One region of the Chitinibacter fontanus genome, then DNA from elsewhere that is predicted to be linked to it. Evidence: predicted binding sites of a transcription regulator. Region 1 holds the regulator's gene; each other region holds the start of a gene.
The links. The regulator sigma-54, encoded in region 1, starts transcription at its own class of promoters, with help from an activator protein. The targets are predictions, from matches to a motif close to CTGGCACGCTTCATGCTT.

Region 1 (7,496 bases):
CTGGTATTGTCAAATTCGGGCGAGAGTGATGAAGTTTTGGCGATTCTGCCTAGCTTAAAGCGCTTGGCAACGCCCATTATTTCGCTGACTGGTAATCCTAATTCAACGCTGGCAACACAAGCTCAGGTGCACCTTGATGCAGGGGTACAAGAAGAAGCATGTCCTTTGAATTTGGCTCCAACCGCTAGTACTACGGTTGCTTTAGCTTTGGGCGATGCCTTGGCCGTGGCATTGCTTGAGGCACGTGGATTTCAGGCGGATGATTTTGCACTTTCGCATCCGGGCGGTAGCCTAGGGCGCAAACTACTGGTGCATGTGCGTGATTTAATGCATGCAGGTGATGCCTTGCCCGTAGTGCAAACCACCATGAGTTTGCGTGATGCTTTGCTAGAAATCAGTCGCAAAGGGATGGGGATGACCGCGGTGGTCGATGAGCAGGGGCTGCTACAAGGTGTGTACACCGATGGTGATTTACGCCGTACCTTGGATCGAGATTTTGATTTGCGAACTACGCTGGTGTCGGAAGTGATGACCCGAAATCCTGCTACCATAGAGGCGCAGCGGCTCGCAGCTGAAGCTGCGGCAGTGATGGAAACGCGTCGAATTAATGGTTTGCTGGTCGTTGATGCTGGCGTTCTGGTCGGTGCTATTAATATGCATGACCTACTTCGCGCTAGAGTGGTTTAAAGGGGTATATCCCTGTGAGCCAAGTTTATACTAATGTTAAGATTAATACCCTGCTAGGGGTGGAAAAATGATTGAACGGGCAAAACCAGTAAAATTAATGATTTTTGATGTCGATGGTGTGATGACCGACGGTAGTTTGTATTTTTCTGACTCAGGCGAAGAAATGAAAGCATTTAATTCGCTCGATGGGCATGGAATGAAAATGCTGCAAAATAGCGGGGTGAAATTGGCGATTATTACCGGACGCACTTCTCGTTTGCTTGAGCATCGAGCGCGAAATCTGGGCATCGACTATTTGCACCAAGGCTCACACGATAAATTGGCTTCCTTTAAAGCTTTGATCGAGCAAGTTGGAGTGAGCGAGCACGAGTGTGGGTTTATGGGGGATGATGTCATTGATCTGCCTGTAATGCGTCGCGTTGCATTTGCCGTGTCGGTGCCAGCTGCTCCCGAGTTGGTGCAGCAATATGCGCATTATGTCACTGGCCGCCAAGGCGGTGCTGGCGCGGTACGCGAAGTATGTGAATTAATCATGGCAAGCCAAGGAACGCTGGATGCAGCTTTGGCTCCATACCTGCAGTAAGGCGATATTTTGCGTAGCCTGACTATTTGGGCCTTGCCCATGATGCTATTGTTACTGGTTGCTGCCCTAATCCTGGGTTTGAGCCGTGCGGCAATAGATATGGTTTCGACCAAGAAAATTGATCCGAATACGCCAGATATGATTACCCAGCGTGGTGTATTGGAGCGTTTTGATGTGGCGGGGCTTAAGCGATCCGAGTTGATTGCAAGCGAAGTGCGCCACTTCCGTGCCGAAGATACGCTGCTGTTTAATCAGCCACGTTTGGTACAAACGGATCCGGGTAAGCCTGTGATGACGGTGACTGGTGTGCGCGGGAAAAGTATCTTCAAAGCTTCGCAAATCTGGTTCTATGATCAAGTGGAATTGCGTCGCGCACCATTCGGCACGCAAGCAGAGCTCATTATCCATAGCCATGACGTGTTTTTGAATCAAGCAACGCATCAAGCTAGCTCCGATGCCCCTGTGGTGGCAGATATGGGGCCGCATCATGCTGAGGCAGTTGGGTTTGTTGCTGACAATAGCGCACAGACTCTTTTATTAAAATCTAAGGTAAAAATGACCTATGTTCCGACCGCTCGTGCTGCCCTTGTTGGCACTGCTACTCAGTAATACCGTTTCAGCTGAAACCGCCGATCGTGAAAAACCGATGAATATCGTCGCAGATAATTGCGCTTTAGATCAGAAAACGCAGCAAAGTGTTTGTACCGGGAATGTGGTTGTCACACAAGGGACCATGGTGGTTCGTGCCGATAAGCTGGTGACTCGCCAAGACGAGCAAGGCAATCAGTTTGCCCAAGGTGAGGGGCGTCCGGTGCGCTTTAAGCAAAGACTAGATTCGGGTGAGATGCTGGATGCTGAGGCGTTGCGCTTTGATTATGACGGTGCGAAAGGTTTTATGGTGTTGATGGAAAAAGCTTGGATTAAACGTAATCAGGATTTAGTTGTGGGTGACAAAATCACTTATGACATGAATACCGAGTACTACCAGGCGCAAAGTAAATCGGGTGGACGTGTAAATATCACTCTGACCCCTAAGAAAAAAGCCTCTGAAACCGCCAGCAAGCCCGTGAGCAAATAAAACGCATGAGCACTCTTAAAGCCCAGCATTTGCAGAAAAGTTATAAGAAACGCACTGTAGTGCGCGATGTATCACTGGAAGTCAGTAGTGGTGAAGTGGTTGGTTTATTGGGTCCCAATGGAGCCGGCAAAACCACCAGCTTTTACATGATTGTCGGTCTGGTGCGGATGGATCAGGGCACCATCGAGCTCGATGGTGTCGACGTGAGTCAGCAGCCGATTCATAAGCGCGCTCGCTTAGGATTGGGCTATCTGCCCCAAGAGGCCTCGATTTTTCGCAAAATGACTGTGGCCGAAAATATCAAATCGGTGCTGGAGCTGCACTACAGCGATAAAGCGCAAATTATTGAGCGCCTAGATGAATTATTACATGATCTGCATGTGGGGCATCTACGCAATAGTAATGCCATGAGTTTGTCCGGTGGAGAGCGCCGCCGTGTCGAGATCGCGCGTGCGTTGGCGTCTAACCCACAATTTGTCTTGCTTGATGAGCCATTTGCCGGTGTCGATCCGATTGCGGTGATTGATATTCAGCGCATTATTGGCTTCTTGAAAGAGCGCGGAATTGGGGTGTTGATTACCGATCATAATGTTCGCGAAACGCTCGGTATTTGTGACCGTGCTTATATCATTTCAGAAGGCTCGGTGATGGCAGCTGGTAAACCGGCTGAGATCGTGAATAATGAAGATGTTCGTCGCGTATATCTGGGCGAACACTTCCGAATGTAATTTCCTCCTTGTGCTGGATTTATGAAGCAATCTTTGCAGCTGCGCATGTCGCAGCAGCTCAATTTAACGCCACAATTACAGCAGTCGATCAAACTGTTGCAGCTTTCTACGCTCGATTTTAATCAGGAAGTTGAGCAATACTTGGCAGATAACCCGTTGCTAGAGAGGGAAGAGTCGGCTGGTGACTCGCCGGACTCCCTCGAGGTCGCCGCTCCTGAGACGACTGACTCCAGTACGGATCATGTGGATGATTTGGATGGACTTCGTTGGGACGAGGTAAAAAATGGTGGTTCATACGACGAGGATGATGAGCACGACCCCACTTTACGAGTCGCGATTGAATTAAGTTTGCGTGATCATTTATTGGCGCAAGCCCGTCTGATGGGGCTTTCTGCGCGTGATCATGCCCTGCTTGCCTTGTTAATTGAAGCCTTGGATGAAGATGGCTTACTCACGCAAGACTTAGAGGAAATTTTTGCGCAATTACCTGCTGAAATAGTGCAGGAGCTTGAGCTTGAAGTTGATGAGTTGCGAATCGCACATCAATATTTAATGCAGCTCGAGCCGCTGGGGGTTGGCACTCGATCCTTGTCGGAATGTCTGTTGCTGCAATTGAAATCTGCTCCCAATACTCCTGAGTATTTGTTGGCGCGTCGCTTAATTGAGACTGGATTGGAGTTATTAGCGATCCGCGATTTTGCCAAGCTAAAAAAACAGTTTCAATGTGATGATGATCAATTGCGTCAGGCTCAGCAGATTATCCGGGCCTTGAACCCTAGACCAGCGGCCAACTGGGGCGCGGATACAACACGTTATGTCGTGCCTGATGTGCTGGTGCAAAAGTTACGTGGTCGCTGGACTGTGCGCCTGAATCAGGCTGCGCAGCCCAAAATTAAAGTCAATGAAATGTATGCGCGGCTGTTGCAAGGTGAAGTTGGAGACAATCTTGCTAGCGCTTTGCAAGAAGCTAGGTGGTTGATTAAAAGCATAGAACAGCGTGGCAGTACGATTTTGCGGGTGGCCCAAGCGATCGTTGCGCGGCAGCAAGCGTTTTTTGAATATGGCGAAGTGGCCATGAAACCGCTGGTGCTGCGTGATATTGCTGAAGAGCTCGATTTACACGAATCAACGATTTCGCGCGTGACAACGCAAAAATTTATGCTGACACCGCGCGGCGTTTTGGAGTACAAATACTTCTTCGGTAGTCATGTTGAAAACGACAGCGGCGGCGAAAATTCAGCAACATCGATCAAAGCTTTGATCAAACAACTGGTAGCACAGGAAAATCCAAAGAAACCATTATCGGATAGTGCTATAACAGAAGAACTCGCAAGGCAAGGTGTCGCAGTAGCGCGGCGCACCGTTGCCAAGTATCGGGAGGCGCTGAACATTGCGCCTGCCAGTCAGCGCAAAAGCCTATAAAAAGGCGATATAAATCGAAGGAGCAATATTATGAACCTCAACATCAGCGGTCATCATCTTGAAGTTACTCCAGCTATCCGTGAGTATGTCACTAGCAAAATCGAGCGCGTGGTACGTCATTTTGACAATGTGATCGATGCAACAGTGATTCTTTCGGTAGACAAACTGCAGCACAAGGCCGAGGTCACAGTACACGTGAGCGGCAAAGACATTCACGTTGAGGCTATTGAGGAAGATTTGTATGCCGCCATTGACGTTCTGATGGACAAATTAGATCGTCAGGTGGTTAAACACAAAGAAAAACAATCATCACATCGTGGTGAAGCTCTCAAACACCAAGCGGTGGTTGAAGAATAATTCGTTGCGTAAGCAATACAACGGGAACGCCGCGAGTCGTTCCCGTTTTTGTTTCTGAGCAAGGCAAGTACAATACCCAGTCCACTAGGGAACACGATTAAGACCATGAGCCTGATTACCAAAATTCTGCCAACCAGTAATGTATTTTTAGATTTAGATGTTGGTAGCAAAAAGCGCGTTTTTGAGCATGTGGGTATTGTGTTTGAAAATAGCCATGGCATTGCGCGTAGCGTGATTTTTGATAGCTTGTTTGCGCGTGAAAAGCTCGGTTCTACCGGTTTGGGGCAAGGCGTTGCCATTCCGCATGGCCGGATTAAAGGCTTGAAAGAGGCGACCGGTGCCTTTGTTCGTTTGAAAGAACCTATCCCATTTGATGCGCCTGATGGCAAACCGGTGTCGCTAATTTTTGTTTTGCTAGTGCCAGCCAATGCCACCGATCTGCATCTGCAAATTCTCTCCGAATTGGCTCAACTCTTTTCGGATAAGCAATTGCGCGAAGAGCTCAATGCCGTGCCAGAGCCGCACTTGGTGTGGCAGCGGATCTCAAGTTGGCAGCCTTACGGCGCTGATTTTACGTAATAGCAATAAGCTAGACTCCCTTTGCTTAGCTGGTTAATATCAAGACTGCATCTGATTGATGCAGTTTTTTTTTGAGAATCGTATGCCCCAAATTACTGCCCGCCAATTATTCATTGATAACGCCGAGAAACTGCGCCTAACTTGGGTGGCTGGACAATCTGGGGCGAATAATCTGCTGTCTAACGATGCCAGTGAGCAAAAGCCATCTTTGTCGCTGGTTGGGCATTTGAATTTTGTACACCCTAATCGGATTCAAGTGCTGGGCATTGCCGAGATTGCCTATGTCAATGGCCTCTCACCCGATGTGCAGCTCAGTAGTCTTAACCAGTTATTTGCCAGCGAAATGGCGGCGATGATTGTCGCCAATGGGCAGGTAGTACCCGATGCCTTGCGTGATGCGGCTGAGCGCCATCATGTGCCTTTATTGACAAGCCCTGAGCAATCTCCGTATTTAATGGAGGTATTGCGCTATTACCTAAGTAAAGCATTGGCTGTATCTACACACCTGCATGGGGTATTTCTGGATGTGCTGGAGGTAGGCGTTTTGCTGACGGGCGAATCGTCAATGGGTAAATCCGAGCTGGCACTGGAGCTGATTTCACGCGGTCATGGTTTGGTGGCCGATGATGTGGTCGAGGTTTATCGTACTAACCCCGAAACGCTGGAAGGTCGCTGCCCACCAATGTTGCGCGACTTTTTGGAAGTGCGCGGGATTGGTGTATTGAATATCCGGACGATTTTCGGTGAAACCGCGGTGCGGCCGAAAAAAACGCTGAAATTGATTATTCATCTTGCCAAAGCCGGTGGCGAATCGCTCGCACCGGTAGATCGCTTGCAAATGCAGGCGGCGACGCAGGCGATTTTGGATGTGCCAATTCGCAAGCTGGTGATTCCGGTGGCGGCGGGGCGCAATTTGGCGGTGTTGGTTGAGTCGGCCGTGCGTAACTATATTCTGCAATTGCGCGGCATTGATTCGACGCGTGAATTCATCGAACGGCATCAAAAATTTATGGAAATGGGCGAGTAATGCCAAATTCAAAGCATCAGCAAGTCGTTTTGTTGTCAGGTCTCTCGGGCGCCGGTAAATCGGTTGCTTTGCGTGCGCTGGAAGATTTGGGCTATTACTGTCTCGATAACCTACCAGCACCATTGTTGCCACAAGCGGTCTCGATGCTCGATATGGACGGTTATCCCCGCGTGGCGATTGCTGTTGATGCACGTAGCGCGCATAACCTGACCAGCTTGCCCGAGCATCTGGATGCCTTGATGCAGTTGGATGTGGATGTCCGAGTGCTGTTTTTGGAGGCCAATGATGAAACTATTATCAAGCGCTATTCTGAAAGCCGCCGTAGTCACCCTTTGTCCAATGGATTGCTAACGGTGAGTGAATGCATCGGAATGGAGCGCGAGGTGCTCGGCGATATTCGTGAAGTAGGGCATTGTATCGATACCAGCGGCATGGCGGCATCAAAATTACGCCACTGGATTCGTGATTTTATCGCCTCGGATAAAGCCAAACTCACTCTTATTTTCGAGTCATTCGGCTTCAAACACGGTATACCGCTGGATGCTGATTTTGTTTTTGATGCCCGTTGTTTGCCAAATCCTTATTACGACCCAGAGTTGCGGCCCTTAACGGGGATGGATAAGCCGGTGGCGGATTTTCTGATGCGCCAACCGACTGTTGGACCATATTTAACGCATATTCTTGGTTTTCTGGAGCGCTGGTTGCCCGAATTTGAGCGCGATCAGCGCAGCTATGTGACTGTCGCAATCGGGTGTACAGGCGGGCAGCATCGTTCTGTTTACTTGGCTGAAGAGCTTAAGCGGCACTTTGCCCGTTCGCGCCAAGTATTAATCCGCCATCGCGAGCAAGATGGTCATTGATACCTGGCGCCTGCTGAAATGGGGTGATGTCGTTTGTGTGATGGTACTGGGCTTGTTGTGGGCAATGCTCACCTACTGGACTTGGACGCAGCCACGAGCTACCCGAGTGCGTATTTATCAAGATGGCAAAGTCTATGCCGAGCTTGATCTAATGGCCGCCAATATCCTGCATGTT
Region 2 (7,496 bases), 290 kb from region 1:
TTGCCATTTTGGCCCCTGATTGAAAGCGCTCATCTACATTTTTTTCTAAGGCCTTCATAATAATCTTTATCACTACTGGCGGTAATTTTGGATTGTAATTTCGTGGATCTGTGGGGGTTGGTGGGTTATTCGATACATTAATTCGGCCATTGAGTCGCCCACAAACGGCAAATATCCCGTTAGCATTTGATATAGCATCACGCCCAAAGAGAATAAATCAGAACGCCCATCAATATGTTTACCCGCCAATTGCTCGGGCGACATGAACGATGGCGTTCCCAATACCATCCCCGTTTTGGTTTTAGATGCATCGGTAATCCGCGCGATGCCAAAATCGGTAACTTTGACACTTTTGTTTTTGAGATCGTACATCACATTGGCTGGCTTAATATCGCGATGTACCACACCAGCAGCATGGGCATAATCTAAGGCCTGCGCAACTTGCCGCACAATGCGCACAGCCTCCAATACGGGCAATAAGTGCCCAGCACGTGTATAGGGTGTTAGGTCTTCACCCGGTAAAAACTCCATAGCGATATAGGCCAAATCATGCGCTTCGCCTGCATCAAAAATCGTCACAATATTGGGGTGATTAAGCCGGCCAGCCGTTTCGGCTTCGCGAAAAAACCGCTCGCGTGCCTCATCGATTAAATCAGCCTCAAACTCCTGAGCTAATGACATGGTTTTAATCGCGACAGTGCGTGAGATTTTGGGATCTTTGCCCAAATAAACCACGCCCATGGCACCTTTACCGAGCTCTTTTTCTAATTCATAGCGGCCCAGCATGGGTTTGGCGACTTCACCATCGAGCATAATTTGGGTGCCGCCATGCTGCCCAGCCCCCAATAACACCGTTTCCGACAACTGCTTAGCCGCTTTCATTTTTTCGGCCAAATCACGATAGTTGGCTTGATGTGTATACATCAAACGATAAACCGATTCGGCTTTGTTAAATTGGCGTTTGCGCTCGAAATCCAGCGCAAGGTTGTACATCACTTCCATCATGCCATCGTCCAGCGGAACGCGTCGCAGCTTATCAAACGCCATATCCAGCTGACCTTGGTTTTGCAACGCCAGACCCAACATACGATTGGATTCTGCGGACTCAGCACTGGATTTTTCTTCTTTCGCTTCGGTCAGCAAAAAGCGTTTAGTCGTTAGTGCCAAATGTCCGATCAATAATAAACATACAGGTGCAAGTAGGGGTAACCACAGCTGGGCGTATCGCATCAGCAGGTATTGCCCTACAAGCATTGCTAGCCCTAGCCCTGCAGTAGATACCGCCGCGTAACCCGCTTTGAGTCGCGGCAAAAGCAAGCTCAGATACACCGCCACCACAGTCATCAGCACCAGCGAGAACGGCAAAGCCCAAGCGGGTAGCCGGTATACTTGCCCCTCCAGCAAAGCCGAAACAGTTTGTGCGGTCATGACTACCGGGCTAATACTCGCTTCGACGGGCGTACTCAAGCTATCTCCCAAACCGGGGGCCGTCACGCCAATCAAGACAATCTTATCGCGATATTTTTGCGCAGGAATTTTGCCAGCCAGAACGTCATAGAATGAATCAATGCCAAATACTGGCTGCCCGTGTTGCTCAGCATAAAAATGAGGAAATACTTGCCCTTCAGCCGAAGTAGCGAGCTGCAACTGCCCAATGTGCACGCTGCGGCCAAAATCAACTTTAAGCTGCGTCTGCGGCACATTCAGCGCTTGTGCCGCAGCTTGCGTAAAAAAGCTGGGGAAAATGGCATCGTAATACAGCACCGCTAACGGCACGGCCCGCAGCACGCCATCCTTATCCTGATCAAACACTAGCGGGGCAACTTTCTTGGCGGCTGCACCAATTTCCGCCACCGGCACCACGGGTGCAATCACCGAGCGTGGCTTGCCTTGCGCGGCATCGCCCGTGGCATCAATTTCGGTTTTCAGGACAAAATCGGGCAATTCGCGGTCTGGATTGCCAGCTTGCGCGCCGAACGAGTACATCATCGGCAGCATGACATTCCCCGCCCGAGCAATGCTGCCAGCCAGTTGCCGATCGACATTCAGGCTGGCAATAGCACCCTCTAAGTTGGCCGAAAACTCAGGCGGATAAGCCTCCGGGTTGGCGGTAACTTCATCCTGCAATTTTTCCAGCCAAGCCAAGCCACGATCTTGTTGTGGCTCGGTAAACAAAACGGTAGAGATAATCTGCGCTGCGCCGCCCTGCTGTAGCAGGTTGATCATTTTGGCATGCACATCACGTGACCAAGGCCAGCGTCCCAGATTGTCCAAGCTAGGCTGATCGATCCCAATCACCGCAATACGCGACGAAGGAGCCCGCTCGATTGTGGCCATACTTAGGTCGTAGGCCTTGCTTTCCAAATCCCGAATCAGCGGGGTTGTTTGCCATAACAAAACAAACAGCAGCACTAAGCCTAAGCCTAACGCCCAATCGCTGCGCCACCAGTGTCTTGTCATCGCTCTCTCCCTAGTAGCCGCCATTATCGTACAAAGCGGCGCAGTTTGATTACGTCATGGCCCACACCGGAGCAAGAATGTCGCAAATTATGGAATATCGGCGTAACCCATTCGCCGTTGAATAATCGCTGTTTTGCGCAGCAAACGGCGATCGCTGCGATTTTTGTCGTAATAACGCGGATTGGTAACCATGGAAGCAAGTTTCGCGGCTTGCCCAACGCCAAGGCGATTTGCGTTAGTGCGATAGTAATGTTGTGCCGCCGCTTGCGCACCAAACACCCCATCACCCCATTCGATTACATTTAAATACACCTCAAAAATACGGCGCTTATCCCACAGCGCTTCAATCATCACGGTAAGAATCGCTTCTTCAACTTTGCGCAATGGATTGCGATTACCGGATAAAAATAGGTTTTTGGCCAACTGCTGACTTATCGTCGAGCCACCCGCCACAATGCGACCTTTTTTGATGTTTTTTTCCCATGCGGTTTGCATACCTTCCCAATCAAAACCCTCATGATCGAGAAATTTGGCATCTTCGGAGGCCACCAGTGCACGTTTGAGATTGGGAGAAATTTTGTCGTAATCAACCCACTCAAATTTCAACTGCGCGGCAAGGTCTTCCGCCTGCAGGCGCTCTAGCTGCACCCGCATAAAGGCGGTATCGCTTGGATTGACCCAGCGCCAAGCCACAATATGCAGCATCATCCACAGATTCCAAGCCACAAACAACGCGAGCAAAAGCCCCAAGCCACGGCCGATCCAACCCCAAAAACTGATTTTTTTTCATCACGCAATAACGCCACGTATATCAATGCAAGCAATGTGCAGTGTAGATTTCAAACCCATACCCACCAACTAGAGTTGGGCACGCATCATTTGCAGCACCGGCGCCACATCTGGGCGCAACCCAGTCCATAGCTCAAAGGCTTCGGCTGCTTGCCCCACTAACATACCCAAACCATCTACGCGTTGCACCACACCAGCTTCCCGCGCTTGTGCTAAAAATGGCGTTTCATTTTTGCCATACATCATGTCGTAGGCCAGAGCATTAGGGGCAAACACCGCATCGGTTATCGGCAAGCGCTCTCCACCAAGGCTGGCAGCAGTGGCGTTAATCACTAGGTCAAACTCACCCGCTAAAGCCAAGTACTCACATGTATGGAGTGAAATAGTGGTGTGATTTTGGAAATGCGCAATCAATTGCTCAGCTTTAGCCAAAGTGCGATTGGCTAAAGTTAGCGTTGCAGGTTCTTGGCCAAGTAATGGCAGTATCACGCCACGCGCTGCACCGCCAGCGCCCAGTAGCAAGATACGCGCCCCCCGTATCTGGGTATATCGCAGCACATCCGCCACCAGCCCGGCACCATCCGTATTGTCACCCAGCAGGCTACCGTCATGCAGCAACTGCAAAGTATTGACTGCGCCAGCTGCTAAAGCGCGCGGGCTCAACGTTTGCACTAGGCGATATGCATCTTCTTTAAATGGCACGGTCACATTGGCGCCCAAGCCGCCTGCTGCGACAAAATCAGCCACCGCAGTAGTAAAACCATCAACAGGTGCCAGTAATTTGTCATACACAAAATTGGCGACGGCGGGATGATCGGCAAATTGCGTAGCAAACGCAGCATGAATTTGGGGCGATTTAGAATGGGCAATCGGGTTGCCAAACACGGCATAAGTGGGGGCGGTCATAGTGATTAGCCGATAACAAAAAAGTGAGGCGTAGTGTAACACCTCACTTTGCTTTTCTTACAGCGAAGGTCTTAAATCGACCTAGCCTTGCACCCACGGCAAATTCGCTACTTTCCAGCCATTTTTGCGACCGCGATGCCCTTCGCTGTCTTTATCACCCTCAAAACCTTCCAAGATATTCATTGCCGAGGCATACCCATGCTGCGCAGCTAATGCCGCAGCATCGTGCGAGCGCACGCCGGAGCGACACAAAAACATCACCACCGCCTCTGGGTCTACTTTGGTTTTTAGCTGCGTGATGAAGTTAGGGTTATTTGCCATGCCAGGATAGCTTTTCCATTCAATTTGATCGGTTTCCGGCACAACGCCCACCCACTGCCACTCTGCACTGGTACGAACATCTACGATGTGCACGGCTGGCAGCGATTGAAACAAAGACCACGCCTCGGCTGGAGTTACCACCCCTGCATAGGGCAAACCTGCGCTGCTTGCACGACCACGGGCATTTTGAAGAATTTCATTCGCTTGACTCATTGGGCCACCCCTATTGATTTTGTAATCGGCAATTGTGCTCTAAATCGCTATTCTATGACTGGGATTGGCTACAAGCCAAGGAATGATCGGCACTGAGCATATTGCCAATCACACTATGCAACCTCTCTGACCCGTTCAGCGCCAATCGCACCACATTGGTGCGTAAAACCTCATTCTGCACCATGATTAATCACCAACAAGAAGCATGCGCGAAGACAAATACTTGTGGCACAATAGCTGGTAGCTGTTATTCCGCTTGGCACGGTTTGTGCTTGTAGTAACGCCGTCCAGTGCGCGACAGCGCACATGCAGTACCCATTTCTTGTTTTCACTTGTCCCAACTAGGAGCGACAACATGGCTGTAGCCGACGTTCTCAAGCTTATTAAAGACAACGACATTCGTTTCGTTGATCTGCGTTTCACCGACACTATCGGTAAAGAGCAACACGTAACTGTTCCTTCACACGTAGTTGACGAAGAATGGTTCGAAAACGGCCACGCTTTCGATGGTTCATCGATCGCAGGTTGGAAAGGTATTCAAGCTTCAGACATGTTGCTGATGCCAGATGCATCAACAGCTAAAATCGACCCGTTCTTTGACGAACCAACTGTGTTCATCACTTGTGACGTACTCGAGCCAGCTACTGGTAAAGGCTATGACCGCGACCCACGCTCTTTGGCTAAACGCGCTGAAGCCTACCTGAAAACTTCAGGCATTGGTGACACTGCATTCTTCGGTCCAGAGCCAGAATTCTTCATTTTCGATAACATCCGTTGGAACACTGACTTGTCAGGTACTTTCGTTAAGATCGGTTCTGACGAAGGCGCTTGGGCTACTGCTGACGAACCAGCAGGCGGCAACTTGGGTCACCGTCCACGCGTTAAAGGCGGCTACTTCCCAGTTCCTCCAGTTGACAGCCACCAAGACATCCGCGCGACTATGGTTATCGTGCTGGAAGAATTGGGCGTGCCAGTTGAAGTATTCCACCACGAAGTGGCCAATGCCGGTCAAAACGAGATCGGTACTAAATTCTCTACTTTGACTCAACGTGCTGACTGGACTCAGATCCTGAAATACGTGGTACACAATGTTGCGCACCAATACGGCAAAACTGCAACGTTCATGCCAAAACCAGTGGTTGGTGACAACGGCTCAGGTATGCACGTTCACCAGTCTATCTGGAAAGACGGCAAAAACTTGTTCGCAGGTAACGGCTACGCTGGCCTGTCTGAAACAGCCCTGTTCTACATCGGCGGTATCATCAAGCACGCTAAAGCATTGAACGCGATCACTAACCCAGGTACTAACTCGTACCGTCGTTTGGTTCCTCACTTCGAAGCGCCAGTTAAATTGGCTTACTCTGCGAAGAACCGTTCTGCGTCAATCCGTATTCCTCACGTTTCTAGCGACAAAGGTCGTCGTATCGAAGCGCGTTTCCCAGATCCGTTGGCTAATCCATACCTGTGTTTCGCAGCATTGCTGATGGCAGGTTTGGATGGTATCCAGAACAAGATCCACCCAGGCGATCCAGCTGACAAGAACTTGTACGACTTGCCACCAGAAGAAGATAAACTGATCCCTACAGTTTGCGCATCTTTGGACGAAGCACTGGCAGCTCTGGACGCAGACCGCGAGTTCTTGACTCGTGGCGGCGTATTCACTGATGAGTGGATCGATGCATACATCGAACTGAAAATGAACGACGTAACTCGTTCACGCATGAACGTGCACCCAGTTGAATTCGATATGTACTACTCTCTGTAATCAATTTTAGCCTGTGCTTGCGCAGGCCGATTGATGCACAAACCCGCATCCAGCCAAGCTGGTGCGGGTTTTTTACATTCAGGCGACTGCATTTGATTGATCGGACTATTTATTGAAATTTAAACCAAAGGCATTTTCTTACTGCTATTATCAGAAAAACAACCAAGCCAAACCAATGAAACAGAATCACACCGCTATCACGCCCCTGCTACTGATGCTAATGTACATCGGTCTGGGGTTTTTCAGCATCCAGCTAGGCAGCCTAAATGAAGGCAACCTAGCCGTGGTATGGCTGGCATCTGGTGCGGGTCTAATCTTAATGTTACGCCTAGGGCGTATTGCCCCGTATGCCGTTTTATTATCTAGCTTTGCAGTCAATACCCCCTTCTATATTGCCAAAGATAGCCTCAGTGTTCGTGTTGCTCTGCTTTGTGGCCTAACCACGGCGGCAGTCGATACCTTACAATCGTATTTAGCACAGCGCCAATATCAACAATTACTACTCACCGAAAAAGGGGATATATGGCCAGCATCGCATCGACTGCCGATTCACTGGTTGCGCATCGGCTTACTCCCATGTGCATTAACCATGCCCGCCCTGATTCTGTTACAGCATAGTATTGGACTAATGCAAAGCGGCACGCCATCTGAAATGATTCGTAGCACCCTCTCGTTAATCATGGGGGACACAGCAGGGATATTACTCATGCTGCCACTATATCAATGCTGGCTAAGTCGGCGACTCATGCACACATTACGCCGCGCTTGGCTACCGATGCTCGGGGTTACCGTATTTACCGTCATTGCAATTTTCTTTTACAAATATTTGATGGTGTTATCGCTACCGATCATGCTGTACATTGCCGTGCGGTATTTGCAGCCCGGAGTCAGCATTGCATTGTTTATCATGACCCAGCTGTGTGTAGTCGGCACCGCAATGGGTTACGGGCAATTTGCCAACGCGTCCAGTGCCCTGGCTTTTTTCAATTTGCAGCTCTTCATTTTCGCCATCATGCTGACCATGCAATATCACGCCAGCACC
Region 3 (7,496 bases), 1.3 Mb from region 1:
TGCTACATAACTGGCAGCAGGGCTTTCAATGGTTGGTTGAAGCCAAAGATGGCTGGTCGCGCGTGGCGGTGCTTAATGCAATGCCAGAGAGTTGGAGCGATGCACATGCCAATTTTCAAGGGCAACGCTTTCGCAAAATGTATGACAGTTACACCGCCAAAGTCGTATACGCGGCGGGGGCGTTTAACTGGCGGGTGAGTGTCGGCGATCGGGTTCAGTTATGGGAGTATCAGCAAGGCCAACAGCGCTTGTGCAAAGAGAAAAATAGCGCTGAACTCGTTTGGTCATTGGCGAGCAAAATTCCCAACCGACAAATCGAGCAATGGTTTAATAAAACCAATGTGCAAACCTTAAAATCAGATGCCGAACCGGGCGATCAGCGAAGTATGGCTTGGCGTTATACGCTGATTCTGCTGGCGATCAACCTGCCTCTAGCCTTGTTTGGCGATGATGTGTTGGAAGGCGTGTTCTGGACTGGTATGGCTGCCTATGTTTTGCATTGGCCACTTAATAAAAGCGAATCGGACGAATGAGCAACGGCTTTTACAAAATTTACTGCATCGCGATTATCACGATTTGCACCTTGTTCAATTTATCGTCATGCAGCAATTCAGGTTCATCGTCAGGGAGTAGTCGTGGCTGGAGCAGCGGTTCGTCTTCTGGCGGTTGGAGTTCGGGTGGTGGGCATAAATGAAGCATGAGCCATTACTAGAGTTGTCGATGACTAACCCCGTGCCACTTGGTCGACATTTAATTGCCGACTTTCAAGGCTGTACACCTACGGTATTGGCCGATCCTGCTTTGATTGAAAACGCCATGCTGGCCGCAGTCCAAGCTGGCCAGGCTCATGTGCTGCAACGCCATTTTCATCATTTTGGTCCTGAGCAAGGTGTGACCGGTATGCTGTTATTACGCGAGTCGCATATCAGTATTCATACGTGGCCAGAGCATGGCTATGCAGCGATTGATCTGTTTATGTGTGGTGCGGCCAACGCGGACGCCGCTTTGGCTGTGTTGCAGCAAGTCTTGCAACCTGCAGAATCGAGCCAACAAGTGATTTGGCGTTCAAGTATTAAGGGTATTGCCTCTTAGGCTTTAAATTTATTGGTATTTAAAGCTATACCCATCATCATTTTAGTCTGAGTGATTGCACAGGCAGATCAGCCGACTCAAGCGGCAAACCTTGCCGCTTTTGAGCGGTTTTCCCTCTCTCTAAGTCAATAAAACCGCGGCTCTAGCGGTTTCTTCTTGCTGGCATACATTGTGCTTGTATCTGTGCATTCATTTGGAGTGCGATATGCTGGGCAAAATCGACGACTATTTTCGTAATCAGGAAACTGCGCTGAAAATGCGCTCGTATCGACAGGAAATTTTGGCGTCAAATATCGCCAATGCGGATACGCCCAATTACAAAGCCCGCGATTTCGATTTTAAAGCCGCCTATGAAAGCGCCCGTGCAGGCCAGCAAACGGCGACTTTGGCCACCAGTAATGCTCGCCATTTGCAACCATCACTGACGATTGATCTGTTTGCTCCCGAACTGAAATACCGTAATGAGCGTCAACCATCGATTGATGGCAATACGGTGGAAATGGACACCGAAATGAAAGAATTTACCGATAACGCCATTCGTTATCAGGCTTCGGTGACCTTCTTGCAGCGGCGAATTGAATCGATGAAAACCGCGCTGACCGGCCAATAAGGATTAACTGATGTCGATGTTCCGAGTTTTTGATGTAGCAGCTTCTGGCATGCGGGCGCAATCAGCGCGCCTGAATGCGGTGGCAAGTAATTTGGCGAATGCTGAATCGGTGACTAGTTCAAATGGTCAGCCTTATCGCGCGAAACAAGTGGTGTTTCAGGCGCAGCCGCTAACGGCCAATAATAAGCAATCCGTTGGCGTGCAGGTAGCTGGTGTAATCGAAGATCAGGCACCTCCTAAATTAGTGTTTGATCCAAAAAGCCCATTTGCCGATGCGAATGGCTACGTGGCAATGCCTAATGTCAACGTAGTGGATGAAATGACCAATATGATTTCCGCGTCACGTTCGTACCAAACCAATATTGATGTGATGAATACCGCCAAAACGCTGCTGCTGCGTACCTTGTCGCTCGGTCAAGTTTAAGGAGTAATACACCATGGCAACCAATCCAGTTTCAGGTCAATTTGACTACAGCTCTTTAAACGCGCGAACCACCACCACTAAAACGCAAACTGAAGAGCAGCAAGATCGGTTTATGAAGTTGTTGGTTAAGCAATTGCAGTCGCAAGACCCAATGAACCCGATGGATAACGCGCAAACCACGAGTCAGATCGCGCAAATTAATACGGTGAGCGGCATCGAAAAGCTCAATGCATCGATGGCGCAAATGACCAGTTTGTACGCGGGTACACAAGTGATGCAGGCGGCAAACTTGATCGGCAAAGAAGTCCTGTGCCCCGGCAATGGTTTCCGCTTTGATGGCAGTAAAGCGGCCGACTTGCGTTTTAATATCCCAGATGGTGCCAGCAATGCAATGGCGACCATTTATGATGACAAAGGCGCTGAAGTAGCCAAAGTGCCAGTTACGACCGCTAAATCTGGTTTGGTGCAGCTCGCTTGGGATGGCAAGAAGGCCGATGGCACTGTAGTTCCTGCTGGTAATTACAAGGTAACGGCAACCGCACAAAAAGATGGCAAGGAAATTGCTTTGAGTACGGTGACTTGGCAGGTGGCTAAGTCGGTGGAATTTGGCAGCGATGGTGTTGGGGTGTATTTGGCCAATGGTGAGAAAACCAATTTTGGCGGCATTATCCAGATTCAGCAGTCAAACGGTTAAGGTAAGGAGCGTATCATGGGTTTCCAACAAGGCTTAAGTGGTCTCGGCGCCGCAGCTAAAAATCTGGACGTAATTGGTAATAATGTCGCCAACGTGAATACCGTTGGTTTCAAAGGGTCGCGCGCAGAGTTTGCCGATATTTATGCCAGTACCTTTGGTACCGCCTCAAATATTGCGGGTATCGGTGCCAAGGTGACGACGATTGCCCAGCAGTTTTCGCAGGGTAATACTACCTCAACGAATAATCCGCTGGATGTTGCGATTACCGGGAATGGTTTTTTCCGTATGCAAGATCCAACTGGCAGTATTAGCTATGCACGTAATGGCCAATTCCAGCTCGATAAGAATGGCTATATCGTTAATAACGGCCAATTTCTTACCGGCTGGGCTGTAGATCAAGGAACCGGCATTTTCCTAGAAGGCTCAACGCCACAACCTATTCAGCTGCAATTTTCCAATATCGGCGCACGGGCAACTGGCGCATCTGGGGTTACTGGCGCGGGTTTGAATCTGGGTTTGAATTTGAATGCGGCCGATAAAGTGATTCCAGCCGGTACCGCTTTCTCGTCCACTGACCCGACCACATATAATTATTCAACGTCGGCCACCGTATTTGACTCTTTAGGTGTGGCGCATACGCAGACGATGTATTTCCGCAAGCAAGACCCCGCCGCAGGAGGTACGGTTGGATCTTGGGATATTAAATATGGCCTGGATGGTAAAGATGTTAATGCTAATGGTACTTTAGGTCCCCAAGTGCCTGCAGTGGCTAAGTTAAGTACGACCATCTCGTTTGATGCCAATGGTAAACCGGTGGGTTTGCCCGTTGGCGGAACGACTTTCAATGTCACTGCTGCAACGCTGAACAATGGTTCGGCTGGGCTCAATTTCCAAATGTATTTTGATAAATCGACCCAATTTGGTAGCCCATACAATGTGAATACCTTGACCCAAGATGGCTATACCGACGGTGTTTTAACCGGTATTTCGGTGAGCAAAGAAGGGGTAGTGCAAGGTCGTTATTCCAATGGTCAAAGCCGCAATGTGGCTAAGGTGGTGTTGTCTACGTTTACTAATCCACAAGGCTTGCAACCCTTGGGCGATAACCGTTGGGCTGAATCATTTGGCTCTGGCCAACCCCTAACAAACGGCCCTGGGCAAGGCAATACCGGCTTTTTGCAGGCCGCTGCGGTTGAGGATTCCAACGTGGATTTGACCTCTGAGCTGGTGAACTTGATTACTGCGCAACGCAATTATCAAGCCAACGCTCAAACGGTGAAAGCGCAAGACACCATCATGCAAACCATTGTGAATCTGCGCTGATAAAAGGTCATAACTAAGGTATGGATCGTTTAATTTATGTGGCGATGTCGGGGGCTAAAAACAGCGAAACCCGTCAGGCAACGATTGCGAACAATTTAGCAAATGTAACGACACCAGGCTTTCGTGCTGAATTGGCATCGGCACGTGCGGTTGCTGCGCTTGGCGGTCCAGGCATGGGTACACGGGCGTATGTTGTGCAGCAAACGGCAGCCGCAGATTTAAGCCCCGGTATTTTCCAGCAAACCGGACGGGATTTGGATGTTGCCATTCGTGGTAACGGTTGGCTGACCGTGCAGACTTCCAGTGGTGAGGCTTATACCCGAAATGGCAGCTTTGCGATTGATTCATCAGGCCTACTAAAAACCCATTCGGGCGAGATTGTACAAGGCGAAAGTGGTCCACTCACTATTCCTGAAAACAACCGTGCAACGATTGCGCCCGATGGCACAGTCACGGCCATTGATATGGCCAATCCTACTCAGACGGTGGAAGTGGGGCGGTTGAAATTGGTTAACCCGCCAGATGCGCAGATGGAAAAAGGACTTGATGGCCTGTTTCGTCAACGTAACGGTGAAACTGCGCAAGCGGATCCTGAAGTGCGTTTGGCCAGTGGCGGCGTAGAAGGTAGTAACGTCAATTCGGTCGAGCAGTTGGTCAATATGATTTCAACGCAGCGCCATTTTGATATGCAGATCAAATTGCTCACGACCGCAGAGCAAAACTCCCGCTCGGCCAGCTCCCTGCTTTCATTAAATAGTTAAGCCATATAAAAACAAGGATTTAGCATCATGATGCGTTCGCTTTGGACTGCAAAAACCGGCATGGATGCCATGCAGTTTAATATCGATGTGGTTTCACACAATTTGGCCAACGTGAACACTAATGGCTATAAACGCGAACGTGCGATTTTTGAAGATTTGATGTATCAAAATTTGCGGCAGGCGGGCGGTGCGACGAGTCAGCAAACCTCATTACCTAGCGGGCTGTATGTAGGTACTGGCACGCAAATTGTGGCCACCGTGCGTAATCATTCGGTCGGCAATCTGCAAAAAACTGATGGTCCGCTCGATTTAGCCATTAATGGTGATGGCTTTTTCCAAATTGCTTTGCCTAATGGTACGACTGCTTATACGCGTGATGGTGCATTTCAGGTCAATAGCCAAGGCACGATCGTAACCAGTAGCGGTTACGAGTTGTCGCCAGCAATTCAGGTGCCACAAGGCACAACCAGTATCACATTTGCCAAAGATGGTACGGTGTCGGCCATTGTAAATAATAACGCGGCAGCACCGATTCAAGTCGGTAATATTCAGACTGCCACCTTTATTAACCCACCGGGCTTGGAATCAATCGGTGGGAACTTATATCTGGAAACCTCTGCGAGTGGTGCGCCAACAGTGGGAACGCCTGGCACGAACGGTTTGGGTGCGATTAACCAAGGTTATACCGAAACGTCGAATGTGAATGCAACGGAAGAATTGATCAATATGATTCAGGCGCAGCGTGCGTTTGAGCTTAACTCCAAAGCTGTGACAACTACCGATCAAATGCTGGCGAAATTGTCGCAGATGTAATTGGCCATGATGGTGACTATGAAAAAATTGCGTTTAGTTTGCTGGAGTTTCTTGCTGCTTAGTCTGACTGCGTGTGTGGCACCACAGTCGATTGTGACTCAGCCAACCTCCGCACGCGCTCAGCCAAGCGTGCTGACTGGCAATAATAATGGCGCGATTTTTCAGGCGGCAACCGCCAAAATGCTGTTTGAAGAACCGGTGGCGCGCCGTATTGGCGATATTTTGGTTGTGACAATTGAAGAAAATCTAACCGCAGTTAATAAAGCCAATAGCAGTACGAATCGCGATGGTGGGCTCACTTTAAGCGGCTCGGCCGATATTCCGTATATGCCAGCTGCGCTTGGGAAGCTATTTAACGCCACCGCCGATATAAGTACCAATAATAAATTTGCAGGTAAAGGCGAGACTAATAGCACCAACACCTTCAAGGGTAGTATTGCGGTGACTGTGATTGATGTTTTTGCCAACGGCAATTTATCGATTGGTGGTGAAAAACAAGTTGTAGTAAATGGGTATAACAATGTCCTGCGCTTTACCGGGGTCGTGAATCCTAACGACATCAAGGCTGGAAATACGATTTCTTCTACCCGTGTTGCCGATGCCCGTATCGAGCAAGTGGGGCAGGGCGCAATTAGCGATGCAAATACGATGGGCTGGATGCAGCGGTTTTTCCTCTCGGTATGGCCGTTTTAATTGAATTGATGGGGCGGGTATATGCGTAAACTAATTTTGGCTATTGCCCTGTGTGTCTATACCTTGCCAGTGTATGCTGATCGCTTAAAGGATTTAGCTAGCTTTGCTGGCGTGCGCAATAACCAGTTGGTCGGTTATGGCTTGGTAGTTGGTCTTGATGGAAGTGGTGATCAGACCACGCAAACGCCATTCACCGTGCAATCGGTGGTGAATATGCTCACCAATATGGGGGTTCAGGTACCAACGGGCGGCAATTTGCAATTGAAAAATGTCGCTGCAGTGACTGTAACAGCAACGCTGCCGCCGTTTGCTCGCCCAGGCCAGCCACTTGATATCGTGGTGTCTTCCATTGGTAATGCAAAAAGCTTACGGGGTGGCACATTGTTAATGGCGCCTCTGAAGGGGGCCGATGGACAAATTTACGCCATGGCGCAGGGTAATTTAGTGGTTGCTGGCGCGGGCGCATCTGCTGGTGGTTCGAGTACGCAAATCAATCAGTTAGCAACAGGGCGCATCCCTGCTGGTGCCACGGTGGAACGTGCGGTGCCGACCTTGCTGGGCAACGGCGAGTTTGTGCAATTGGAGTTGCTCAAGACTGATTTTTCCACCGCCAGCCGTGTGGTCAATGCCATCAATAGCCAAATTGGCCCAGTGGCCGCCGCGCTGGATGGCCGGGTGATTCAAGTGCGTGCGCCACTCGACCCAAATCAGCGCGTTGCTTTCTTGGCCAAGCTTGAGGGTGTGAATGTCACGCCGGGTGAAACTTCGCCTAAGGTGATTATTAATGCCCGTACTGGTTCGGTGGTGATGAATCAGGCGGTGACGATTGATCCATGCGCGATTGCGCACGGCAATTTAACCGTAACTATTTTGGCGGATAACAAAGTCGAGCAGCCTAAACCATTAGCCAATGGACAAACTGCTAAAGTGCAAAACGCGGATATTGATATTGAAGTAGGTAAAGGCCCAGTGGTGCGCTTGCCAAAGGCCGCTACGCTCAATCAAGTGGTACGGGCGCTCAATGCGGTGGGTGCTACGCCGCAAGATTTGTTGGCTATTTTGCAAGCAATGAAAATTGCCGGTGCC
Region 4 (7,496 bases), 1.1 Mb from region 1:
TGAGCAGCGCTTCCAAAGCAGTGAACAGCGCGCCAAACAAGCCTTACAACGCATTGCTTACGTACAAGATGTCTGCCACACCTCACAAGCTAAAGTGGAAATTTTGTACTTCAAACAGAACGGCTATATCAACATCATGGGCGGGGACTTGGCTCGCAAAGCTCAGCAAACCTTGCAATTGCAGGCAAATGACAGCGTTTTTGGCCACTGGTATGCCAGTGTTAATAGCCTACGCGATTACAACCAGTACAGTGCCTTCCGTGAATTGGCGGCACCCCAGCAATTACTCTACCAAGCCATGCATCAGGTTGTTGAGCTGGCCGATAGCAATTGGCCAGACGATCCACAGTTACAACATCAAATTCAGGCGCAGTTTCAAAGTGTTGAAAATGCCAGTCAAAAATTATTTTTATCCCTGGATCAATTGGTACTGCAAAAGCATCAGCACTAAAAAAAGCGCTCTGATTGAGCGCTTTTTTACATACCCCACTACAGTACCAAAATAAAACCCAAATAATGCAATGACTAGAACGAGATACCCATTTAAAGCCTAAACTTAGTGACAGCTTGTTCTAAATCTCTAGCTTGTCCACTCAACTTTTTCGCTTGCTCAGCTGCCCCACTGAAAGTACTGAGGTTTTCCCGTGCATTGTGATCAATTTCATCCACATAACGTGTCACAGCGTGGGTTTGTTCGGCCTGCACTGCCATCACACTGAGTAAATCATCCACCGCATGTACGACATCCTGGCTGCTATTCACAATAAGGCTCATTGTTTCTTCCGCGACCTGCGTTTCATGTAAACCCTGATCCGCCAGACTCACGTTCTGATTCATACCCGCCACCACCTGTGCGGTTTGATCGCGAATGGTACTAATGGCCGCCACGATATCTTGAGTGGCTTGTGTGGTGCGCTCGGCCAGTTTGCGTACCTCATCGGCGACAACCGCAAAGCCACGCCCCTGTTCGCCCGCCCTAGCGGCTTCAATGGCCGCATTGAGGGCTAACAGATTCGTTTGATCCGCAATTTCACGAATACTGGTCACCAGACTGGAGATGGATTCCGTTTTATCCCCCAACTCCTGTACTGCAGATGCGGCAGTGTTAATCCCGCCAGCTAGCACTTGCAAGCTACCTGCTACGGTTTTGACGCGCGTAATCCCATCTGAAGCGTGAGTACCCGCTTCACGCGCCAAGCCAATTGCCTGCTGAGTCCCCTGCTCCATCTGCTGCAGACCGGAATTGGTTTGCGCAATACTGTGCTGAATTCCTGCTACCGCCTGATTCATCGTTTCGGCACGATTTAGCAGGTTTTGTACCCGGGCATCCTGGCCGCTGGCGGATTGCCCAAGTTGATCGGATACTTGCCGAATCGCACGCACCACATGTTTAAGCTGGCTTTGCATCTGGCTCACGCCAGCAAGCAAGGAGCCTGAATTTTGAAACTGAATCGCCTGACTTAAATCACCTGCACCGATCTGCCCGACCAGCTGACTTAAATCGGCAGGCTCCATTTCCAGCGGTTGATAAATCTTGCGTGCGATCCACCACAAAGCCGCACACACAGCCAAGCCAACCAGCACAAATAAAATCAGCATATTGCGCGTGGACGCATCCAAAGCCCCGCGTTCTTCAGTTTGTGCTTGATTAAATTGCGACTGTATCTTGCTATCCATCTCACCGATCAGATTGGAAAGCTCGGCACCCGCAGCATCAATCTTGTCATCACTGGCGGCAAAAGCCGCTTCATCGGCTTTGGTTTCAATCAGCTTAGGCAGATCAATCAGCGCAGCCTCTTTTAAGCGGGCAAATTTTTCGCGAATCAGGGCCTGACTAGCAGGATCATCCAGTTGCCCAATCGCAGCCTCAATACTGGTAATTAAGGCCTGCCCTTCTGCCACGCGCTCCGGCTGTACCTTGCCCTCATCTTTATCCACAATATTGTCCATTGCCAGCAAAGTGACTTCGACGACTTTAGTCCGCAATTGCCCGAGTACATTACTTTGATGAGCTAAATGTCCGGCCTTATTCACTTGGCTGGACACCTGCTGCTGGCTGAGCCAGCTATTGATGCCCAGCGCAGTCAAACCCGCTAAAACGGTTGCAGCAAGGATCAGCAGCCACTGTTTAATTTGAATCTGTTTCATACCTGACTCTTATTTGTGCGAGATAGTACTTAAATGTAGCAAATTACGTCAGGCTTGCTGAAAAAAAGCCCACCGCATCGTGAGATGGGTGGGCTTGTAAAATGTACTCGGTGACAAGTACACAGGAACAACCACGATTAATTACAGGTTATAAGCTTTCTCACCATGGCTAGTTACATCCAAACCTTCACGCTCTTCGTCTTCTTTCACACGCAGACCGATTGTCAGATCAACCAATTTATAAGCAATTGCGGCAACCACACCTGACCATGCGATGGTAACTAGTACGCCAATCGTTTGGATTTTGACTTGCGCTGCAATGCTGTAACCCGAAGCAACGCCATTAGCAACATAATCCCACACGCCAGTACCACCGAGATCTGGGCTGGCAAACACACCGGTTAGAATAGCGCCCAAGATACCGCACACGCCATGCACACCAAACACATCGAGTGAATCATCCGCACCGAGCAGTCGTTTCAAGCCATGTACACCCCACAAGCCAGCCACACCTGCGATCAAGCCCATCACCAAACCACCACCCACGCCGACAAAACCAGCCGCAGGGGTAATCACCACCAAGCCTGCTACCGCGCCAGATGCAGCACCCAATAGAGATGGCTTACCTTTTAAGATCCACTCAGCGATCAACCAGCTCATTGCTGCCGCTGCCGGAGCGACCCAAGTATTCACGAAGGCGAGTGCCGCAGTGCCATTTGCTTCAAGCGCAGAGCCGGCGTTGAAACCAAACCAGCCAAACCAAAGCAATGACGCACCAATCATCGTCATGGTCAGGCTATGTGGTGTCATTGGGTCGCGACCGTAACCGATACGTTTACCCACAAAGTACGAACCAACCAAACCCGCAACCGCAGCATTAATATGGACCACAGTACCACCGGCAAAATCCAGCGCACCGTCTTGGAACAGATAACCCGCAGTTTTAGTCGCAGCTTCTGCCGCTGCCGCATTGATGTAGGCATCCGGGCCAGCCCAGTACCAAACCATATGCGCAATTGGCAGGTAGCTGAAAGTAAACCAAATCACGCAGAACACCAGTACGGCTGAGAATTTGATGCGCTCTGCAAACGAGCCCACGATCAGACCGCACGTGATGGCTGCAAAGGCGCCCTGGAAGGCGATGTAGATCAATTCAGAAATGCCAATGCCTTTATTGAAGGTGGCAGCAATTGAGTCTGGCGTCACACCTTTGAGCATTACTTTGGACAGCGATCCAAAGAATGCATTGCCTTCGGTAAACGCCACACTGTAGCCATATACGACCCACAGAATCGAGATCAGGCTAAACAGCGTAAAGACTTGCATGAGTACCGACAGCATATTTTTGCTGCGCACCAGACCACCGTAGAACAATGCTAAACCGGGAATTGACATCAAAATCACCAACGCAGTCGCCACAAATAACCATGTGTTATCGCCTTTGTTGATCGTAATTACTGGTGCCGCAACCGCGCTTGTGCTCGCCTCGACTGTCGATGCAATTGGTGCACTTGCCATCGCAGATGCAAGCTCAGCTTTAACTTCGCTGGCTACTACTGCCGCTGCCGATGCATCTACTGCACTGGCAGTTTCCTCGGCAAAGCTCGGTGCCGCAAATAACATGGCACCCAGTAGCGCCAGTGAACTTAGTATTTTTTTCATTTCGCTCTCTCCAGTATGCTGAATCTTAAATCGCAGCTTCGCCAGTCTCGCTGGTACGAATGCGCACAATATGGGCTAGATCGAAGACAAAAATTTTGCCATCGCCAATCTTGCCAGTGTGGGCGGCCTTTTCAATGGCTTCGATCGCCTGATCAAGCATCTCGTCCGCAATCGCGATTTCGATTTTTACCTTAGGTAAGAAATCAACGACGTATTCAGCGCCACGATATAACTCGGTGTGGCCTTTTTGCCGACCAAAACCTTTTACTTCGGTGACGGTCAAACCTTGCACACCAATTTCGGATAAAGCTTCACGCACTTCATCAAGCTTGAAGGGCTTAATAATCGCAGTAACAAATTTCATGGCTTGCTCCTTGATTAGGAAATTATTGTTGGACGTTTTGTTATTAGCATTAAGCGTGCCAACTGAAAAAATCGCACAAATTCATCTGTTTATGATGAATTCATAGGCACAAAGCACTAAATTGATACAAGCTACAAAAGGCCGCAAACAAGCAAGCACCATTTAGGTGCATCAATCCGCACCATGCAACTTTCTGCGATCTGCTAAACTCATATACAGCAGCATCAACCAATGACCGTAAGGAGTACGTCATGCTGAAAGATAAGTTTTTTGATGAAATTGCCGGCAAAATTTCTGATGCGATTGCTTCTAGCCCAGCGAAAGACATGGAAAAAAATGTGCGTGCCATGATGGGAAGTGCATTCACCAAATTGGATTTAGTGACACGCGAAGAATTTGAAATTCAGCAGGAAGTGCTCGCACGCACTCGCGAAACACTTACCCAGCTTGAAGCACGCGTAGCGGATCTAGAATCTCGCCTTCAATTGAATAACCCTCAAGACGGAATTTGAGCCTTACAACATTTCGATTTACAACACCCAAAACTAAAACCGAGCCACGTGCTCGGTTTTTTTGTAACATAAAGTAAGCGTTAACCCTAATCATTGAGACCACCGTGCTAGCCGAGACCATGCCAGAAGCCACTTTTGCGATTTCAAATGCCGGAATTCTAGATCTTGATGATCTAGCGCCGTTATTTAACGCCTATCGTCAATTTTATATTGATACCTCGCTGCGCTACGCCAGCTATTCACAAGATACCGAAGAGGCACGAGCGTTTTTATCCCAGCGCTTAGTACAAAGCGACTCTCGCCTATATTTGGTGCGTGACACGGCAGGGAAAGCCATCGGCTTTACTCAGGTTTTTGAGAGCTTTTCATCAATGAGCCTGTGCCGCTGCTGGGTATTGAATGATTTGTTTGTACTACCAGAGCTGCGCGGACAGAAGATTGGTGCGGCGCTGCTGGCCCACGTAGAACGCGAAGCCAAAGCTATTGGGGTCGGGATGCTCACGATGCAAACCTCACCAGAAAACGTCAATGCACACCGTTTGTATCAGAAAATGGGCTATCAGCGTGAAATGGGGCATCTGCACTTTGTTCGTCGATTAAACCAATAGCCATCTCTAGGGTATCCAGAAGAAGATCAATCAAAATCTTGTATAGCTGCATATACCCATCAAAATAAAAAAACCAGCCCGTAGGCTGGTTTTTTGTTTAGTGCAAAACCATCGTAAAGCGATGATTAGTGGCCGCGCCGTTTGATCTTGTCGATGACAGCAAGTTTTGCAACTGCTTCGACCAATTCGGCCTGCGCCATGGCAAAGTCCATCGTAGAAGCGTGATTGCGCAACGCTTCCTCTGCCTTGCGCTTTGCTTCTTGCGCTTTGGCTTCATCGATGTCTGCACCACGAATCGCAGTGTCGGCCAATACCGTTACCACATCCGGCTGAACTTCGAGCATGCCACCTGAAACAAACAGAATGACATCATCTTCGTTCGAGTTAGCGATCTTGATACGGATCGCGCCCGGGCGAATGCGGGTCAACAGCGGCGCGTGCCGCGGCAAGATACCGATCTCACCCTTGTCGGCAGGCGCAGAGATGAACTCAGCGGTACCAGAGTAGATCAGCTCTTCAGCGCTAACTACGTCCACATGCATGGTCATGGCCATAGCTTAACCCCTTATTGCATTGATTTGGCTTTTTCGATCGCTTCTTCGATGCCGCCAACCATGTAGAAGGCTTGCTCTGGGAGGTGATCGTAATCGCCATTCAAGATGCCCTTGAAGCCCTTGAGGGTTTCTTTGAGCGGAACGTACTTGCCTGGAGAACCAGTGAACACTTCGGCCACGTGGAACGGTTGTGACAAGAAACGCTGGATCTTACGAGCACGTGATACGGCCAGTTTGTCTTCAGGAGACAATTCGTCCATACCCAGAATCGCGATAATGTCTTGCAATTCTTTGTACTTTTGCAGGGTAGACTGAACACCACGTGCAACGGTGTAGTGCTCTTCACCAACCACTTGTGGATCCAGCTGACGTGAAGTCGAATCCAGTGGATCTACCGCAGGGTAGATACCCAGAGACGCAATATCACGGCTCAATACGACAGTCGCGTCCAAGTGAGCGAATGTTGTAGCTGGAGACGGGTCAGTCAAGTCATCCGCAGGTACGTATACGGCTTGAATCGATGTAATCGAACCAGTTTTGGTTGAAGTGATACGCTCTTGCAGAGCACCCATCTCTTCAGCCAATGTTGGCTGGTAACCTACCGCTGAAGGCATACGGCCCAACAGAGCGGAAACTTCAGTACCGGCCAATGTGTAACGGTAGATGTTGTCTACGAAGAACAGGATGTCACGGCCTTCATCACGGAAGTGTTCCGCGATCGACAAACCAGTCAACGCTACGCGCAAACGGTTGCCAGGAGGCTCATTCATCTGACCATAAACCATCGCCACTTTATCAAGAACGTTAGAGTCCTTCATTTCGTGGTAGAAGTCGTTACCCTCACGAGTACGCTCACCTACACCAGCGAACACAGACAAACCGCTGTGCGCTTTAGCGATGTTGTTGATCAATTCCATCATGTTTACGGTTTTGCCTACACCGGCACCACCAAACAGACCAACTTTACCACCCTTGGCGAACGGGCATACCAAGTCAATTACCTTGATACCAGTTTCCAAGAGGTCAATGCTTTGGTTCAACTCATCAAACTTAGGCGCAGTTTGGTGAATAGCACGAGTTGCCTCGGCGTTCACAGGACCCGCTTCGTCGATTGGGTTGCCCAATACATCCATAATACGGCCCAGCGTTGCTTTACCTACAGGAACCGAAATCGGCGCGCCTGTATTTGTTACGCTAGTACCACGTTTAATACCATCGGTAGTACCCATGGCAATGGCGCGCACTACGCCGTCACCGAGCTGCTGCTGAACTTCCAGCGTCAGGTCTGTGCCAACTAGTTTGAGCGCGTCATACACCTTGGGCAGGTTGTCGCGTGGAAATTGCACGTCAACAACTGGTCCAATGATTTGTACGATTTTACCTTGGCTCATCGTTTTTCCTAATCCAGTTAATCCGTCAGGGCCCATTAAACTGCTGCAGCACCAGATACGATTTCCGAAAGCTCTTTCGTAATCGCAGCTTGACGCGTTTTGTTGTACAGCAGTTGCAGGGAGCCGATTACCTTGTCAGCGTTATCGGTTGCGGCCTTCATTGCGACCATACGAGCTGCATTTTCTGATGCCATGTTTTCCGCTACAGACTGGTAAACCAGTGCTTCGATATAGCGGTTCATCAAGTCATCAATCAC

Region 2: glnA (type I glutamate--ammonia ligase) is a predicted target of sigma-54. The motif match lies at 4,946-4,963, and genes of this name have one in related genera.
Region 3: flgB (flagellar basal body rod protein FlgB) is a predicted target of sigma-54. The motif match lies at 1,252-1,269, and genes of this name have one in related genera.
Region 4: glnK (P-II family nitrogen regulator) is a predicted target of sigma-54. The motif match lies at 4,219-4,236, and genes of this name have one in related genera.

Annotation. Positions count from the first base shown of each region.
Region 1 covers NZ_CP058952.1:504,713-512,208, reverse strand. Annotated here, with positions in the region: gene HZU75_RS02390 (KpsF/GutQ family sugar-phosphate isomerase) at 1-687, shown strand, start outside; gene HZU75_RS02385 (KdsC family phosphatase) at 755-1,270, shown strand; gene lptC (LPS export ABC transporter periplasmic protein LptC) at 1,310-1,879, shown strand; gene lptA (lipopolysaccharide transport periplasmic protein LptA) at 1,833-2,348, shown strand; gene lptB (LPS export ABC transporter ATP-binding protein) at 2,354-3,076, shown strand; gene HZU75_RS02365 (RNA polymerase factor sigma-54) at 3,098-4,498, shown strand; gene hpf (ribosome hibernation-promoting factor, HPF/YfiA family) at 4,529-4,855, shown strand; gene HZU75_RS02355 (PTS sugar transporter subunit IIA) at 4,961-5,434, shown strand; gene hprK (HPr(Ser) kinase/phosphatase) at 5,517-6,461, shown strand; gene rapZ (RNase adapter RapZ) at 6,461-7,321, shown strand; gene HZU75_RS02340 (NusG domain II-containing protein) at 7,311-7,496, shown strand, end outside.
Region 2 covers NZ_CP058952.1:218,068-225,563, forward strand. Annotated here, with positions in the region: gene HZU75_RS01015 (CHASE2 domain-containing serine/threonine-protein kinase) at 73-2,460, opposite strand; gene mtgA (monofunctional biosynthetic peptidoglycan transglycosylase) at 2,548-3,240, opposite strand; gene aroE (shikimate dehydrogenase) at 3,319-4,155, opposite strand; gene HZU75_RS01030 (rhodanese-like domain-containing protein) at 4,237-4,689, opposite strand; gene glnA (type I glutamate--ammonia ligase) at 5,045-6,454, shown strand; gene HZU75_RS01040 (sensor domain-containing diguanylate cyclase) at 6,630-7,496, shown strand, end outside.
Region 3 covers NZ_CP058952.1:2,813,826-2,821,321, forward strand. Annotated here, with positions in the region: gene HZU75_RS13450 (DUF4178 domain-containing protein) at 1-533, shown strand, start outside; gene speD (adenosylmethionine decarboxylase) at 691-1,092, shown strand; gene flgB (flagellar basal body rod protein FlgB) at 1,298-1,702, shown strand; gene flgC (flagellar basal body rod protein FlgC) at 1,713-2,126, shown strand; gene HZU75_RS13470 (flagellar hook assembly protein FlgD) at 2,140-2,820, shown strand; gene flgE (flagellar hook protein FlgE) at 2,836-4,143, shown strand; gene flgF (flagellar basal-body rod protein FlgF) at 4,164-4,904, shown strand; gene flgG (flagellar basal-body rod protein FlgG) at 4,932-5,717, shown strand; gene HZU75_RS13490 (flagellar basal body L-ring protein FlgH) at 5,736-6,410, shown strand; gene HZU75_RS13495 (flagellar basal body P-ring protein FlgI) at 6,432-7,496, shown strand, end outside.
Region 4 covers NZ_CP058952.1:1,561,023-1,568,518, forward strand. Annotated here, with positions in the region: gene HZU75_RS17645 (methyl-accepting chemotaxis protein) at 1-451, shown strand, start outside; gene HZU75_RS07200 (methyl-accepting chemotaxis protein) at 544-2,148, opposite strand; gene amt (ammonium transporter) at 2,290-3,810, opposite strand; gene glnK (P-II family nitrogen regulator) at 3,836-4,174, opposite strand; gene HZU75_RS07215 (accessory factor UbiK family protein) at 4,426-4,686, shown strand; gene HZU75_RS07220 (GNAT family N-acetyltransferase) at 4,806-5,294, shown strand; gene HZU75_RS07225 (F0F1 ATP synthase subunit epsilon) at 5,420-5,848, opposite strand; gene atpD (F0F1 ATP synthase subunit beta) at 5,860-7,239, opposite strand; gene atpG (F0F1 ATP synthase subunit gamma) at 7,275-7,496, opposite strand, start outside.